DNA from 3 places in the Thauera sp. 27 genome. Region 1 is predicted to be linked to each of the others. Evidence: predicted binding sites of a transcription regulator. Region 1 holds the regulator's gene; each other region holds the start of a gene.
The links. The regulator sigma-54, encoded in region 1, starts transcription at its own class of promoters, with help from an activator protein. The targets are predictions, from matches to a motif close to TGGCACGCTTNCTGCTNA.

Region 1 (4,310 bases):
GCGCTCGAGATCGCCGACATGCTGGTGCGCTCCGGCGGCGTGGACGTGGTCGTCGTCGACTCGGTCGCCGCGCTCACCCCCAAGGCCGAGATCGAGGGCGAGATGGGCGACCAGCTCCCCGGCCTGCAGGCGCGCCTGATGTCGCAAGCGCTACGCAAGCTCACCGCCAACATCAAGCGCACCAACACGCTGGTGATCTTCATCAACCAGATCCGCATGAAGATCGGCGTCATGTTCGGTAGCCCGGAGACCACCACGGGCGGCAATGCACTCAAGTTCTATGCCTCCGTGCGCATGGACATCCGCCGCACCGGCACGATCAAGAAGGGCGACGAGGTGGTCGGCTCCGAAACCCGAGTCAAGGTCGTCAAGAACAAGGTCTCGCCCCCCTTCAAGGAAGCCCACTTCGACATCCTCTACGGCGAAGGCATCTCGCGCGAGGGCGAGATCATCGATCTGGGCGTGACACACAAGATCGTCGACAAGTCCGGCGCCTGGTATGCCTACCAGGGCGACAAGATCGGCCAGGGCAAGGACAACTCACGCGAATTCCTGCGTGCGAATCCGACGCTTGCGCGCGAAATCGAAAACAAGGTCCGCGTCGCCGTCGGCCTGCCCGAACTGCCGCCAGCGGCACCGGCAACGGCCACGGAAAGCTGAGCCTAGCCAGGACACCATGGGCGCCCCCAGCCTGCGCGAACGCGCGCTTCGCCATCTTGCCCGCCGCGACCACTCGCGCGCGGAGCTGGCGCGCAAGCTGGCCGCCCACGGCGAGGCCGACGAGGTGCAGGCAGTGATCGAGCGCATGGGCGAGCTCGGCCTGCAGTCCGACAGCCGCTACGCCGAAGCCTACGTGCGCACCCGTGCCAACCGCTTCGGCGGCAGCCGCCTGCGCAGCGAGCTGACGCGGCGCGGGATCGACCGTGAACTGATCGAGGCAACACTCGCCACGGAGTGCGTAGAATCGGAACTGGAGCGTGCCCGCGCAGTGCTGCGCAGCCGCTTCCAGGCGGCCCCGGCGGATGCGCGCGAATGGGCGCGCCAGGCCCGTTTCCTGCAAACCCGCGGCTTTGCACCCGAACTGATCCGCAAGCTGCTGAAAGAACCCCGCGATGAGTCTGCTTAAGGTCTCCAGCCTGCAAAAGCGCTACAAGGCGCGCACCGTGGTCCACGACGTCGGCTTCGAGGTCGGCTCGGGCGAGGTCGTCGGCCTGCTCGGCCCCAACGGCGCCGGCAAGACCACCTGTTTCTACATGATCGTAGGCTTGGTCCGTGCCGACGGCGGCCAGATCAACCTCGACGGCACCGACCTCACCCACCTGCCGATCCACGCCCGTGCGCGTCTGGGCCTGTCCTACCTGCCGCAGGAGATGAGCGTCTTCCGCAAGCTCACCGTGGCCGAAAACATCCGTGCCGTGCTCGAGCTCCAGGGGCTCGAGGCGCACCAGGTGAAGACCCGGCTCGACGAACTGCTGCTCGAGCTTGGCATCAACCACCTGCGCGACAACACCGCCGTCTCACTCTCCGGCGGCGAGCGCCGACGTTGCGAGATCGCGCGCGCACTTGCAACCGACCCGCGCCTGATCCTCCTCGACGAACCCTTCGCAGGGGTCGACCCGATCGCGGTCATCGACATCCAGAAGATCATCCGCTTCCTCAAGGAGCGCGGCATCGGCGTGCTGATCACGGACCACAACGTGCGCGAGACGCTCGGCATCTGCGATCGTGCGTACATCATCAGCGAAGGCCGGGTACTGGCAAGCGGCGAACCGGCCGAGATCATCGACAACGAAAGGGTGCGCCAGGTTTACCTGGGCGAGCATTTCCGCCTGTGAATCCGCGCGCGCGTCGACAGCGATGAAACCAAGCCTCCAGCTCAAGCTCTCCCAGCACCTTACCCTGACGCCGCAGCTGCAGCAGTCGATCAAGCTGCTGCAGCTGTCGACCATCGAGCTGAACCAGGAGATCGAGCGCTTCCTGCTCGAGAACCCGATGCTCGAGCGCAGCGACGGCGACGGTGTCGAGTTCGTACCACCGCTACCACCGGGCAGCCCCCCCGAGCACGAGGCCAGACAGCAACAGGCAAACACCCCCGAGGCGCCAGCCAGCGCTGCGGACAGCGAGGCCGGCGACCATGCCGACCATGGCAGCGCCGACGAAGGCATGGACTGGTCCAATGTCGGCAGCGGCGCATCGAGCCGCAGCGAGGACGACGACGACGTCGATTACCAGGAACTGCAGGCGGCTGGCGTCTCCCTGCGTGAACATCTCGACCAGCAGGTGTCGCTGTCGCCGCTGTCAGACCGCGACCGCGCCCTCGTGCGCTTCATCATCGAAGCCTTGGATGACGACGGCTACCTTCACCAGCCGCTCGATGAGCTCCTCGAACTGCTTCCGGACGACGCCGACGTCGATGTCGATGACCTGAACATCGCGCTGCGCCACGTACAGAACCTCGAGCCCGCAGGCATCGGCGCGCGCAGCCCCAGCGAATGCCTGTCGCTGCAGCTCCGTACCCTGCCGGCTTCGGCGACGCGCACGCTCGCGCTCGAGATCGTCGACAAGCACCTCGAGCTGCTCGCCGAGCGCAACTTCGTCAAGCTCAAGAAGCTGACCGGCTGCGACGACGAAGCCCTGCGCGCCGCCCATGCCCTGATCTGCAGCCTCGACCCCCACCCCGGCTCGCGTTACTCGAACGCCGAGACGCGCTACGTACTGCCGGATGTGGTCGTACGCAAGCTGCGCGGGCGGTGGACGGTCAGCCTGAACCAGGAGGCAATGCCGCGTCTGCGCATCAACCGCCTGTATGCCAGCCTGCTGCAGCAGAACCGCGGCCAGGGTGGCGGCCTGAGCGGACAGTTGCAGGAGGCACGCTGGCTGATCAAGAACGTGCAGCAGCGCTTCGACACCATCCTCCGGGTGTCCCAGGCCATCGTTGACCAGCAGAGGCAGTTCTTCGATCATGGGGAGGTGGCAATGCGGCCACTCACCCTCCGGGAGATCGCGGACCAACTCGAGCTGCACGAGTCCACCGTGTCGCGCGTGACCACGCAGAAGTACATGGCGAGTCCGCGCGGGGTGTTCGAACTCAAGTATTTCTTCGGTAGTCACGTCGCCACCGACACCGGTGGAGCGGCCTCGTCCACGGCGATTCGCGCGCTGATTCGCCAACTGGTCGACGCCGAGGACAGCAAGAAACCGCTGTCCGACGCCAAGATTGCCGAAGTCCTTGGCCAGCAGGGTATCGTGGTCGCACGGCGCACGATCGCCAAGTATCGCGAATCCCTCAATATCCCGCCGGTCAGCCTGCGCAAATCCATCTGACAAAAACAGGAGTCAACATGAATCTCAACATCACCGGGCGCCACGTCGAAGTCACTCCGGCCATTCGCGACTACGTCACCTCCAAGCTTGATCGCGTCATCCGTCACTTCGACAACGTCACCAGTGTCGCGGTGATCCTCTCGGTCGAGAAGCTCAAGCAGAAGGCCGAGGTCACCCTGCACGTGCGCGGCAAGGACATCTTCGTCGAAAGCGATGATGCCGACCTGTACGCGGCCATCGACGCGATGACCGACAAGCTCGACCGCCAGGTGCAGAAGTACAAGCAGAAACTGGCCGACCACAACCACGAGACGATCAAGCACCAGGCCCCCGAAGCCTGACGCTTTCGTTTCAGCCCCACGTCCGGGGTATGGTTATAATGCGCCCGTTTCCAAGACGCGGCGCCAGCATGCCCCGGGACGGCCGGTCGCACCCTGCGACCGGAATGCCTGCGATATTGCGCGAACCCTCCAGCGAATGAGCCTGATATCCCAACTCCTGCCACTGTCCAATGTGGTGGTCGACCTCGACGCGAGCAGCAAGAAGCGCGTCTTCGAGCAGGCGGGCCTGCTGTTCGAAAACAATCAGGGCATCGGGCGCAGCACCGTGTTCGATAGCCTGTTCGCGAGAGAGCGCCTCGGCTCCACTGGCCTCGGCCAGGGCATTGCGATTCCGCACGGGCGCATCAAGGGTCTCAAGGAGGCGGCAGGTGCGTTCCTGCGCCTTGCGAGCCCGGTGCAGTTCGACTCGCCCGATGGCCGCCCGGTGAACATGTTGTTCGTGCTGCTGGTCCCCGAGCAAGCCAACGAGACCCACCTGCAACTGCTCTCCGAGCTGGCTCAGATGTTCAGCGACCGCGGCTTCCGCGAAGCGCTGCAAGCCGCGCCGGATGCAGACCATATCCACCAGATGTTCATGAACTGGGGCGCCGATGCGGCAGACCAGCGTCGCGCGGCTGTATGAGGCGCATCGCGACAACCTGCAGC
Region 2 (4,310 bases), on a different contig from region 1:
GAAGATCACGAAGATGGCCGAGGGGTTGCTGTCCTGGAAGCCGGCCAGCGAGATCGGCAGCCAGGCCAGCGGCGGCACCGTGCGCAGCACCTGGAACAGGGGATCGAGCCCGCGCAGCGCCCAGGTCGATTGCCCCACCAGCACGCCCAGGCTCACCCCGGCTACTACCGCGAGCAGGTAACCGTAGGCCACGCGCTCGAGGCTGGCGAGGATCTGCCAGGCCAGGCCGACGTCATTGCCGCCGTTGTCGAAGAAGGGCTGGGTGATGAGCTCCCAGGTCTCGCTGACCACCTGGCTGGGCGCGGGCAGCGCCGCGCCGGGGCGCGAGCACAGCAGCTCCCACACCGCGCACAGCAGGCCGATGACGACCAGCGGCGGCAGGACGTGGTTCATGAAGTGGCTGTAGGCCGCACCGGCGCGCACGCGCAGCATGGAGGGCGGCGCGCTGGCCGGCGCCGGGGCGGCGATGGAATGGGTGTTGTCCATGACGGGCTCCTGTGGATGTCAGGCCTGTGTCCAGGCCCGGTCGGTTCGGTCTCAGCTGCGCACGGTCTTGATGGCGAGGCTGTCGAGGTAGGCCATCGGGTTCTCGGGATCGAACACCTTGCCGTCGAAGAAGGTTTCCAGCCCGCGCGAGGTCGAGGCCGGAATGTCGCTCGCCGCCACGCCCAGCTCCTGCGCGGCCTGGCGCCACAGGTCCTCGCGGTTCACCTTGCCCACCCAGGCCTTCATGTCGAAGTCGCGCGGCAGGTAGCCCCAGCGGATGTTCTCGGTGAGGAACCACAGGTCGTGGCTCTGGAAGGGGTAGGAGGCCTGGTCCTTCCAGTAACGCATCTGCTGCGGGCTGTTCTCGACCACGCGACCGGTGCCGTAATCGAAGTCGCCGCGCATGCGGTCGACGATGTCCTCGAAGGGGGCGTTGATCCAGCGCCGCTTGGCACAGATGCGCGCCACTTCCTCGCGGTTGGCCGGGTCTTCGCAGAACATCTGCGCCTCCATCACCGCCTTGATCAGCGCCTTGGTCGAGTTCGGATGTGCGTCGACATAATCGGCGCGCATGGCGAAGGCCTTCTCGGGGTGGTTGTGCCACAACTCGCCGGTGGTGTTGGCGGTGTAGCCGATGCCCTGGTTGATGAGCTGGCGGTTCCATGGCTCGCACACGCAGAAGGTGTCCATGCTGCCGACCTTCATGTTGGCCACCATCTGCGCCGGCGGCACGACGATGGTCGAGATGTCGCGCGTGGGGTCGATGCCGCCGGCGGCCAGCCAGTAGCGGATCCACATGTCGTGGGTGCCGCCGGGGAAGGTCATCGCCGCATTGACCGCCTTGCCGCTGGCGCGCTTGGCGGCGAGCGCGTCCTTGAACGCGGTGGTGTCGGTGCCGACCTTGAGATCCTTGTACTCGTTGCCCACCGAGATGCACTGCCCGGCCAGGTTCAGGCGGGCGAGGATGTACATCGGCACCTGCACGTTGTTGGCCGTCATCGCCCCGCTGCTGATCAGGTAGGGCATGGGGGTGAGGATGTGGGCGCCGTCGATGCCGTTGCGCTGCGAGCCCAGCACCAGGTTGTCGCGCGTGGTGCCCCAGGACGACTGCTTGAGCACCTCGACCTCGGTCATGCCGTGCTTGGCGAAGAAGCCCTTCTCGTCGGCGACGAAGAGCGGCGCGGCGTCGGTGAGCGCGATGAAGCCGAGCTTGGCCTTCTTTGTCTCGAGCGCGCCCCCCGCAGCCCGCGCCGTACCTGTCCACAGTCCGCCCATCATCGCTGCGCCGCCGAGCGCCATGGCACCGCGGATGAAGTGACGACGACTGACCGCTGCCTGCTTGATTGTCTTGCTGCCCATGATCGACTCCTGACTATGAACCACTGAAAGCAACAAGGCGCCCATCCCTGCCCAATTGGTATTGGCAATGGATGGACGCCTTTGTCCGGGATGCGACAGCCGCCGGGCTGCGCCTTGAGTCTCGAACCGCCTTTGGTTTCGCCTCGATCAAGCTATTGCAGGACTCGTGCCAGCTCTTGAATAAGGCCCCTATCTTTTTTAAATCATGGACTTGAAGCAATACTACTGGAGTGCCGAGTCATACATCCACGCACTGCTGCAGTGCAACAGATGGACATGGCGCACAGCCGCAGTGCGTTGCGCACCACGAGTACCCCTGCAGGCCGGACGCCTTACGCAACACGCAGGTTCAGCTGCGCGGCGGAAGCAGGTCGGACATCGCCAGCACGGCCTGGGCCACATCTACCAGGCGCCGCCCCTGGTTCATCGCGGTCCGGCGCAGCAGGCGATAGGCCTCATCCTCGGCCAGGCCCTGGTGCCGCATCAGCTCCCCCTTGGCGCGCTCGATGAGCTTGCGCTCGTCGAGCGCAGTACGCACCGCAGCCAGCTCGTCGTTCATCGCTTGCAGACGCTGCGCCTGCGCATGCAAGGCATCTACAATCGAACGCCGCAGGCGCGGCCCGAGGGCCTCCACCCCATCCTCCATGGGCAGCACACCGCTCGGCGACACCGGCTCGGGCTGCGCTGCGAGTGCGCGCAACAGGCTTTGCGGATCGTCCGGATCGGCCTGCAAGGCGGCGATGCGCTGCAGGCAGGCGGCGCGCAAGCCCTGCGCAAGCGCCGCCTCGGTGTCACGAATCAGCTCCAGGCGCTGCGAGCAGCAGGCGAACCAGGCCTGTGCCTGCGCGGGATCGAGCACCGCGCCCTGGGCGGCAGCCAGCAACCTGCGCCGCATGCGTTCGAGTTCGCCCATCGGCATCGCGGCCTTGGCCTGGGCCCAGGTGCCGAGCAGTTCAGTCGGACAGAAGGCCTCGAAGCGCTCGAAGCAGGCCTCCTGGGCATCGATCAGGTGGAGCAGGTCCTGGCCGCCAGCGGCCGCCGTGCTCGCAGCCGCCGCACCCGCCGCGAACGCCGCGGCGCCGGCTGCACGCTCCTGACCAGCATGCTCCTTGCCTTGCATGAGGTTGAACAGCGCCACCAGCAAGCGTGACACTGCCGGATCGGCCGCGACATCGGCCGCCTCGAACACGAGCGCCAGCAAGGCTGCAACCATGCGGTTGAAACGCAGCGTGGCATCTGCGGCCTTGCAGCGCCGGGCAGCGACCTCCGCGCGCAGTTCGGCCAAGCCGTCGAGCGCATGCAGCGCCACCGCAATCCGCGTGAACAGCCTTGCACCACCGGGCACCGCCACGATGGGCGCATCCTGACCGCCCTCGACCTGAGCGAGCCAGCTGCGCAGTGCAGCCTCTGCTTGTGCGCTGAGGGCAACGCAGGCTTCGCGCTGGGAGACGAACACCTCGCCACCGGAAGCCAGGAACAGGTTGGAAGCACCACGCTCGCCCTGCAGCCGATGCACGAGTTCGCTCACGGCCTGGACGAGGTCGCAACTGCGGGCAAGGTGTTCGAGGTCGTGGATCTCGCACTGTCGGGCAGCGGCGAGGAAGGCAAGCGTCGAGTTCATGAGCGGTTCCAGCAAAGGGCTGTTGGCAGGCCAGAAGGCGGAGAGACTACAAGCAACAACCGTGCAATGCACGCGTCACGCCCGGCCATACCCGCACGCGACAGCCGCCGCCGACCTCAGCCTTGCGCGCAAGCCCCCGTACAGGCGCCCTGCCGACGCCCCCGCCGCACACCCAGACCGGCGATGCCCAGGCTCAGGGACAGCGCCCGTCGCGGCGCAGCGATCAGGGCGCGATGCACCTGCACCAGGTCGGCTCCCGCAGCCAGACGCGCAGCCGCCTCGCGCACCGAGCCGACACCCCCCACGCTGATCAGGGCCGTGCGCTCGCCCACTTCCGCAGCGACCCTGGCGATGCGAAGCGCCGCTGGCATCGAATCCCCTTCAGCCGACAGCAGAAGGCCATCCGCACCCGCGTCGATCATATGGTGTGCCCAGCGCACGCCCCCCGCAGCAGCCAGCCAGGGCGCAGGCAGCTTGGCCACGAGGGCGAGGCGGATGGGACGCGCCAGGCGGTCGCGTACCTTGGCCAGTGCGGCCAGCAACTCGACGCACTGGGCTGGGGTGGCGCCACTGCGCCCCGGGTTCAGCACGACATAGTCGGCCGTGGCATGGCAGGCTGCAAAAAGGGCTTGCAGCCGTTCCAGCGCGTACCCTCCGCGCCTGGTGTCGCCCCTCCCTTCAAGACGCGGTACGAGCAGACTCAGACCATGCAGGCAGACACCCATCCGGCCGCCGCCCGCTGCCACATGCCGGCGCGCCGCAGCCACCCGCACACGGGGCGACGGACAGGCTGACGATGTCCGCAGGCTCCCCGTTTCGACGGCGCCCAGACCGAGTCGCGAGG
Region 3 (4,310 bases), on a different contig from region 1:
GCTGGACTCCCACTGCAGCGTCGCCCCAAGGGTGCTCGAGCCTTCGCGCTGGAACAGGTGCGCCCCCCGATAGTCCTCGCCACGCGTCCGTCCACCGTATAGCTTCAGGCTCAGTTCGCCCTCGCCCACCAGGGTGCTGGCGCGCAGATCCACGCCATCGAAGTGGTCGAAGGTGAATTGCCCGTACAGGTCGGTATAAGGGCGCACCGTGGTGTAGGCATAGCCGACATGGGGCGAGTCGCCATCCATATAGATGTCCACCCCAAGTCGGCCGGCGCGCAACTCCAGGGCGGGTGTCGGCGAATACTTGACGAAGCCCCAGCTCAGGCGCGGCGCCCACTCCCCTTTGCCGTCCTTGCGCACCACGACCTGCGCCATCGATGACCAGCGTGCGTCGACCTGTACATCGGCCTGCACCCCCAGCACGGAATCGATCCCGGTCTCGAGCCGTCCGGCCTGCGCACCCTCGCGCTGGTCTGCGCGGGCGCGGAACTGGGTGTCCTGCGCATCGTGATAGCTCGCTGCCAGGGTGCCAAAGCCGCTGAAGCGCAAGCCCGTTCCGGCTCCTGTCGCGCCCTCCTGTGCGGCCGGGCTCGCCGCCCCCCAGCACAACAGGCCCGCCGCCACCCAGGCCCGCGCCCCGCGTCCGCGCATGAATGCTCCGCGCTCGAGCCCCCTCATTTGCCCGCCGCCTCCAGATCCTTCACCACCACCGACAAGGCCTCGGTCGAGATCAGCACTTCGACGAGCGAGAGCACCAGCGATAGCGCCAGGGTAAGGATGCTGGCGCCGAACAGCAGCTTGCCCGGCACCTGCGCGTCGAGGAACAGCGCGAACATCGACAATGCACACAGCAAGAAGCTGAACACGCCGAAACCCTGCATGTACTGGGTCAGCGCAATGCGGCGCTTGAGCCCTGGCAACTGGCGCTGCACCAATTCCGCCCCGCGGTCGGCCGAGGCACCGAGCTGGCGCACGACCTGGGCAAGCGTCAGAAAACGGTTGGTATAGGCCAGCAGGAGCAGCGAAATGGCAGGAAACAGCAAGGCGGGTGTCGTGAGGTTCATGCTTGGTCTGGTAAACGTGACTGCGACAGGGATCCAAGCCCCATTCTAGCCCTCGCACACGCCCCAAAAGCAGATCGCCGCGGCATTGCTGCCGCGGCGATCTGCCTTGATGCAATTGGGATCAGCGCATGCGCCGACGGTTCACCGCGCCCAGAGCGAACAGCGCCATGCCCATCAGCAACAGGGTGGGGGGTGCAGGCACCGGAGTCGGTTCGTCGCCGCAACCGCTCGTGCAACCGCCCGCGTAGGCTTCGGTCACGATGGTCACATAACGCCCCTGGAAGCTCCCGGAGTCGTTGATCGACAGATAGCCCGTCGGCACCGAGGTGAAGCCGCTGTGCGACGACGTGCCCCAGTTGCTCAGGCCCGCGGTGGTCAGGCCTTCATTGACCGGGAAGCCGGCCGTCGCCGCCGGGATGACCACCGATTCTTCCTGGAAGTACGCCGTCGTACCGGCCAGTTCGGCCGCCAGGAAGGAGTTGGCGTTCGACCACCACTGGCTGCCCGAGCCGGCCCAGCCGTCGGCCAGCGACACGATGCCCAGACCGGTGCCGCTGCCGGCCCAGTTGACCGCATTGATCAGGAAGCCGCGCGGGCCGTCATCAACTGCGCCCGGGCCGTTGATGTAGTGCCAGTCGGCATCCTGGCCCGACAGGAAGGTGCGCGTGCCGCGCGCCGCCTCGATCTCGGACTTGGCGCCAAGCAGGCGGGTGGCATCGAAGCCCATCCCGAAAGTCTGGCTGGAGCCGATGACCAGCACGTCATACGCGCTGAAGGTGGGCGTGGGGTCGGACGAGTTCCACAGGGTGAAATTCCAGCTCAGGCTGCCATCACCGGCCGGATCGTAGCTTGCGGCATCCGCAGCCAGATTGGTCATCTGCGTGTTGTAGGCCGAACCCTGGCCGTACCACAGGACGTTGATGGAGGCCGAATGCGCGATGGGCGCAACGCCGATTGCAGCGACGCAGGCCGCGGCGGAAAGAAGATGCTTCAGGGACATGATAGGACCTCATGGGCGTGTTCAAGGAGCTGCTGCACCCCTCCAAGCAAGCTACATGCCAACACCACAAGCCACTGTTTTATTGCGATTTCCTTACCAGCACCAGGACTGCCTGTAAAAAGAGCCGACACCTTGCCCCCCGGCGGCAGCGCTACCGGCCCCACTCCGCCCCCACTCCGGCTCATCCTGCCGGCACAAAAAAAACGGCGCCGAAGCGCCGGATCCCACAAAGGGAGAGGGAGGGAGCGGGTTGCCTTACATGCTGCGGCGGTACTGGCCGCCGACCTTGTAGAGGGCATCGGTGATCTGGCCCAGCGAGCAGTAGCGCACCGCGTCGACCAGCACCTCGAACACGTTGGTGTTGGCGATCACGGCCTGCTGCAGCTTGGCCTGCCACTTCGGCGCCTCGGCCTTGTTGCGGGCATGGAAGTCGGCCAGACGCTTCAACTGGCCCTGCTTTTCTTCCTCGGTCGAGCGCGCGAGCTCGATCTCCTGCTGGGCCTGACCCTTCGGGTTGAGGAAGGTGTTCACGCCGATGATCGGGTAGGAGCCGTCGTGCTTCTTGTGCTCGTAATAGAGCGACTCCTCCTGGATCTTGCCGCGCTGGTAGCCGGTCTCCATCGCGCCCAGCACGCCGCCGCGGCTGGCGATGGCCTCGAACTCCTTGAGCACCGCCTCTTCGACGAGGTCGGTGAGCTCGTCGATGATGAAGGCGCCCTGGTTCGGGTTCTCGTTCTTGGCCAGGCCCCACTCGCGGTTGATGATGAGCTGGATCGCCATCGCGCGGCGCACGGACTCTTCGGTCGGCGTGGTGATCGCCTCGTCGTAGGCGTTGGTGTGCAGCGAGTTGCAGTTGTCGTAGATCGCGATCAGCGCCTGCAGCGTGGTACGGATGTCGTTGAAGTCCATTTCCTGCGCGTGCAGCGAGCGGCCCGAGGTCTGCACGTGGTACTTCAGCTTCTGGCTGCGCTCATTGGCGCCGTACTTGTTCTTCATCGCCACCGCCCAGATGCGGCGGGCGACGCGGCCGATCACCGAGTATTCCGGGTCCATGCCGTTGCTGAAGAAGAAGGACAGGTTGGGCGCGAAGTCGTCGATGTGCATGCCGCGCGCGAGGTACGACTCCACGTAGGTGAAGCCGTTCGACAGCGTGAAGGCGAGCTGGCTGATCGGGTTCGCGCCGGCCTCGGCGATGTGGTAGCCCGAGATCGACACCGAATAGAAGTTCTGCACCTTGTTATGGACGAAGTACTCCTGGATGTCGCCCATCATCTTGAGCGCGAACTCGGTACTGAAGATGCAGGTGTTCTGGCCCTGGTCTTCCTTCAGGATGTCGGCCTGCACGGTGCCGCGCACGGTCGACAGCGTCCAGGCCTTGATCTTGGCGTACTCGTCCTCGGTCGGGTCGCGGCCGTTGTCGGCCTTGAACTTGGCGACCTGCTGGTCGAGCGCGGTATTGAAGAAGAAAGCCAGGATGATCGGCGCCGGGCCGTTGATCGTCATCGACACCGAAGTGGTCGGCGCGCACAGGTCGAAGCCGTCGTACAGCACCTTCATGTCGTCGAGCGTGGCGATGGACACGCCCGAGTTGCCGATCTTGCCGTAGATGTCCGGACGCGGGTCGGGGTCGCAGCCGTACAGCGTCACCGAGTCGAAGGCGGTCGACAGGCGGTGCGCCGGCATGCCCTCGGAGACCCGCTTGAAGCGGCGGTTGGTACGGAAGGCGTCGCCCTCGCCGGCGAACATGCGGGTCGGGTCCTCGCCCTCGCGCTTGAACGCGAACACACCGGCGGTGTAGGGGAAGGAGCCGGGAACGTTCTCCTTCATCAGGAACTTGAGCGTCTCGCCCTCGTCCTCGAAGTTGGGCAGCGCCACCTTGCGGATCTTGCTGCCGGCCAGCGAGGTGTGGGTGAGCTGGGTGCGGATCTCCTTGTCGCGGATCTTCACCACGTACTCGTCGGCGGCGTACAGCGCCTTCTCGGTCGGCCACTGCTCGAGCAGCTTCTTCGCCTGCGGGGTGAGCTCGCCGTCCTTCCAGTTGATGAGTTCGTCAAACGAACCCGCGTCCTTGCCGCACTGCTCGAACAGCCCCTTGGCGATCTTCAGCGACTGGCGCTCACGCGCCACGCGGGCCTGCTGCTCGACGTGCTTGTGGTAGCCACGGACGGTATCGGCGATTTCGGCCAGGTAGCGGGTGCGGTCGGCGGGGACGATGGCACGGCCTTCCGAGGACGCCTTCACGC

Region 2: a site for sigma-54 is predicted at 2,000-2,017, ahead of B447_RS16685 (CmpA/NrtA family ABC transporter substrate-binding protein). Genes of this name have one in related genera too.
Region 3: a site for sigma-54 is predicted at 2,111-2,128, ahead of B447_RS19720 (PEP-CTERM sorting domain-containing protein). Genes of this name have one in related genera too.

The regions. Positions count from the first base shown of each region.
Region 1 is NZ_AMXB01000017.1:31,010-35,319, forward strand. It holds gene recA (recombinase RecA) at 1-660, shown strand, start outside; gene recX (recombination regulator RecX) at 677-1,126, shown strand; gene lptB (LPS export ABC transporter ATP-binding protein) at 1,113-1,835, shown strand; gene B447_RS11030 (RNA polymerase factor sigma-54) at 1,858-3,324, shown strand; gene hpf (ribosome hibernation-promoting factor, HPF/YfiA family) at 3,342-3,665, shown strand; gene ptsN (PTS IIA-like nitrogen regulatory protein PtsN) at 3,802-4,287, shown strand; gene hprK (HPr(Ser) kinase/phosphatase) at 4,256-4,310, shown strand, end outside.
Region 2 is NZ_AMXB01000034.1:42,103-46,412, forward strand. It holds gene ntrB (nitrate ABC transporter permease) at 1-486, opposite strand, end outside; gene B447_RS16685 (CmpA/NrtA family ABC transporter substrate-binding protein) at 538-1,845, opposite strand; gene B447_RS16690 (nitrate regulatory protein) at 2,195-3,466, opposite strand; gene B447_RS16695 (dihydroorotate dehydrogenase) at 3,583-4,310, opposite strand, start outside.
Region 3 is NZ_AMXB01000053.1:2,749-7,058, reverse strand. It holds gene B447_RS19730 (porin) at 1-654, opposite strand, end outside; gene B447_RS19725 (DUF2721 domain-containing protein) at 678-1,067, opposite strand; gene B447_RS19720 (PEP-CTERM sorting domain-containing protein) at 1,189-2,067, opposite strand; gene icmF (fused isobutyryl-CoA mutase/GTPase IcmF) at 2,323-4,310, opposite strand, start outside.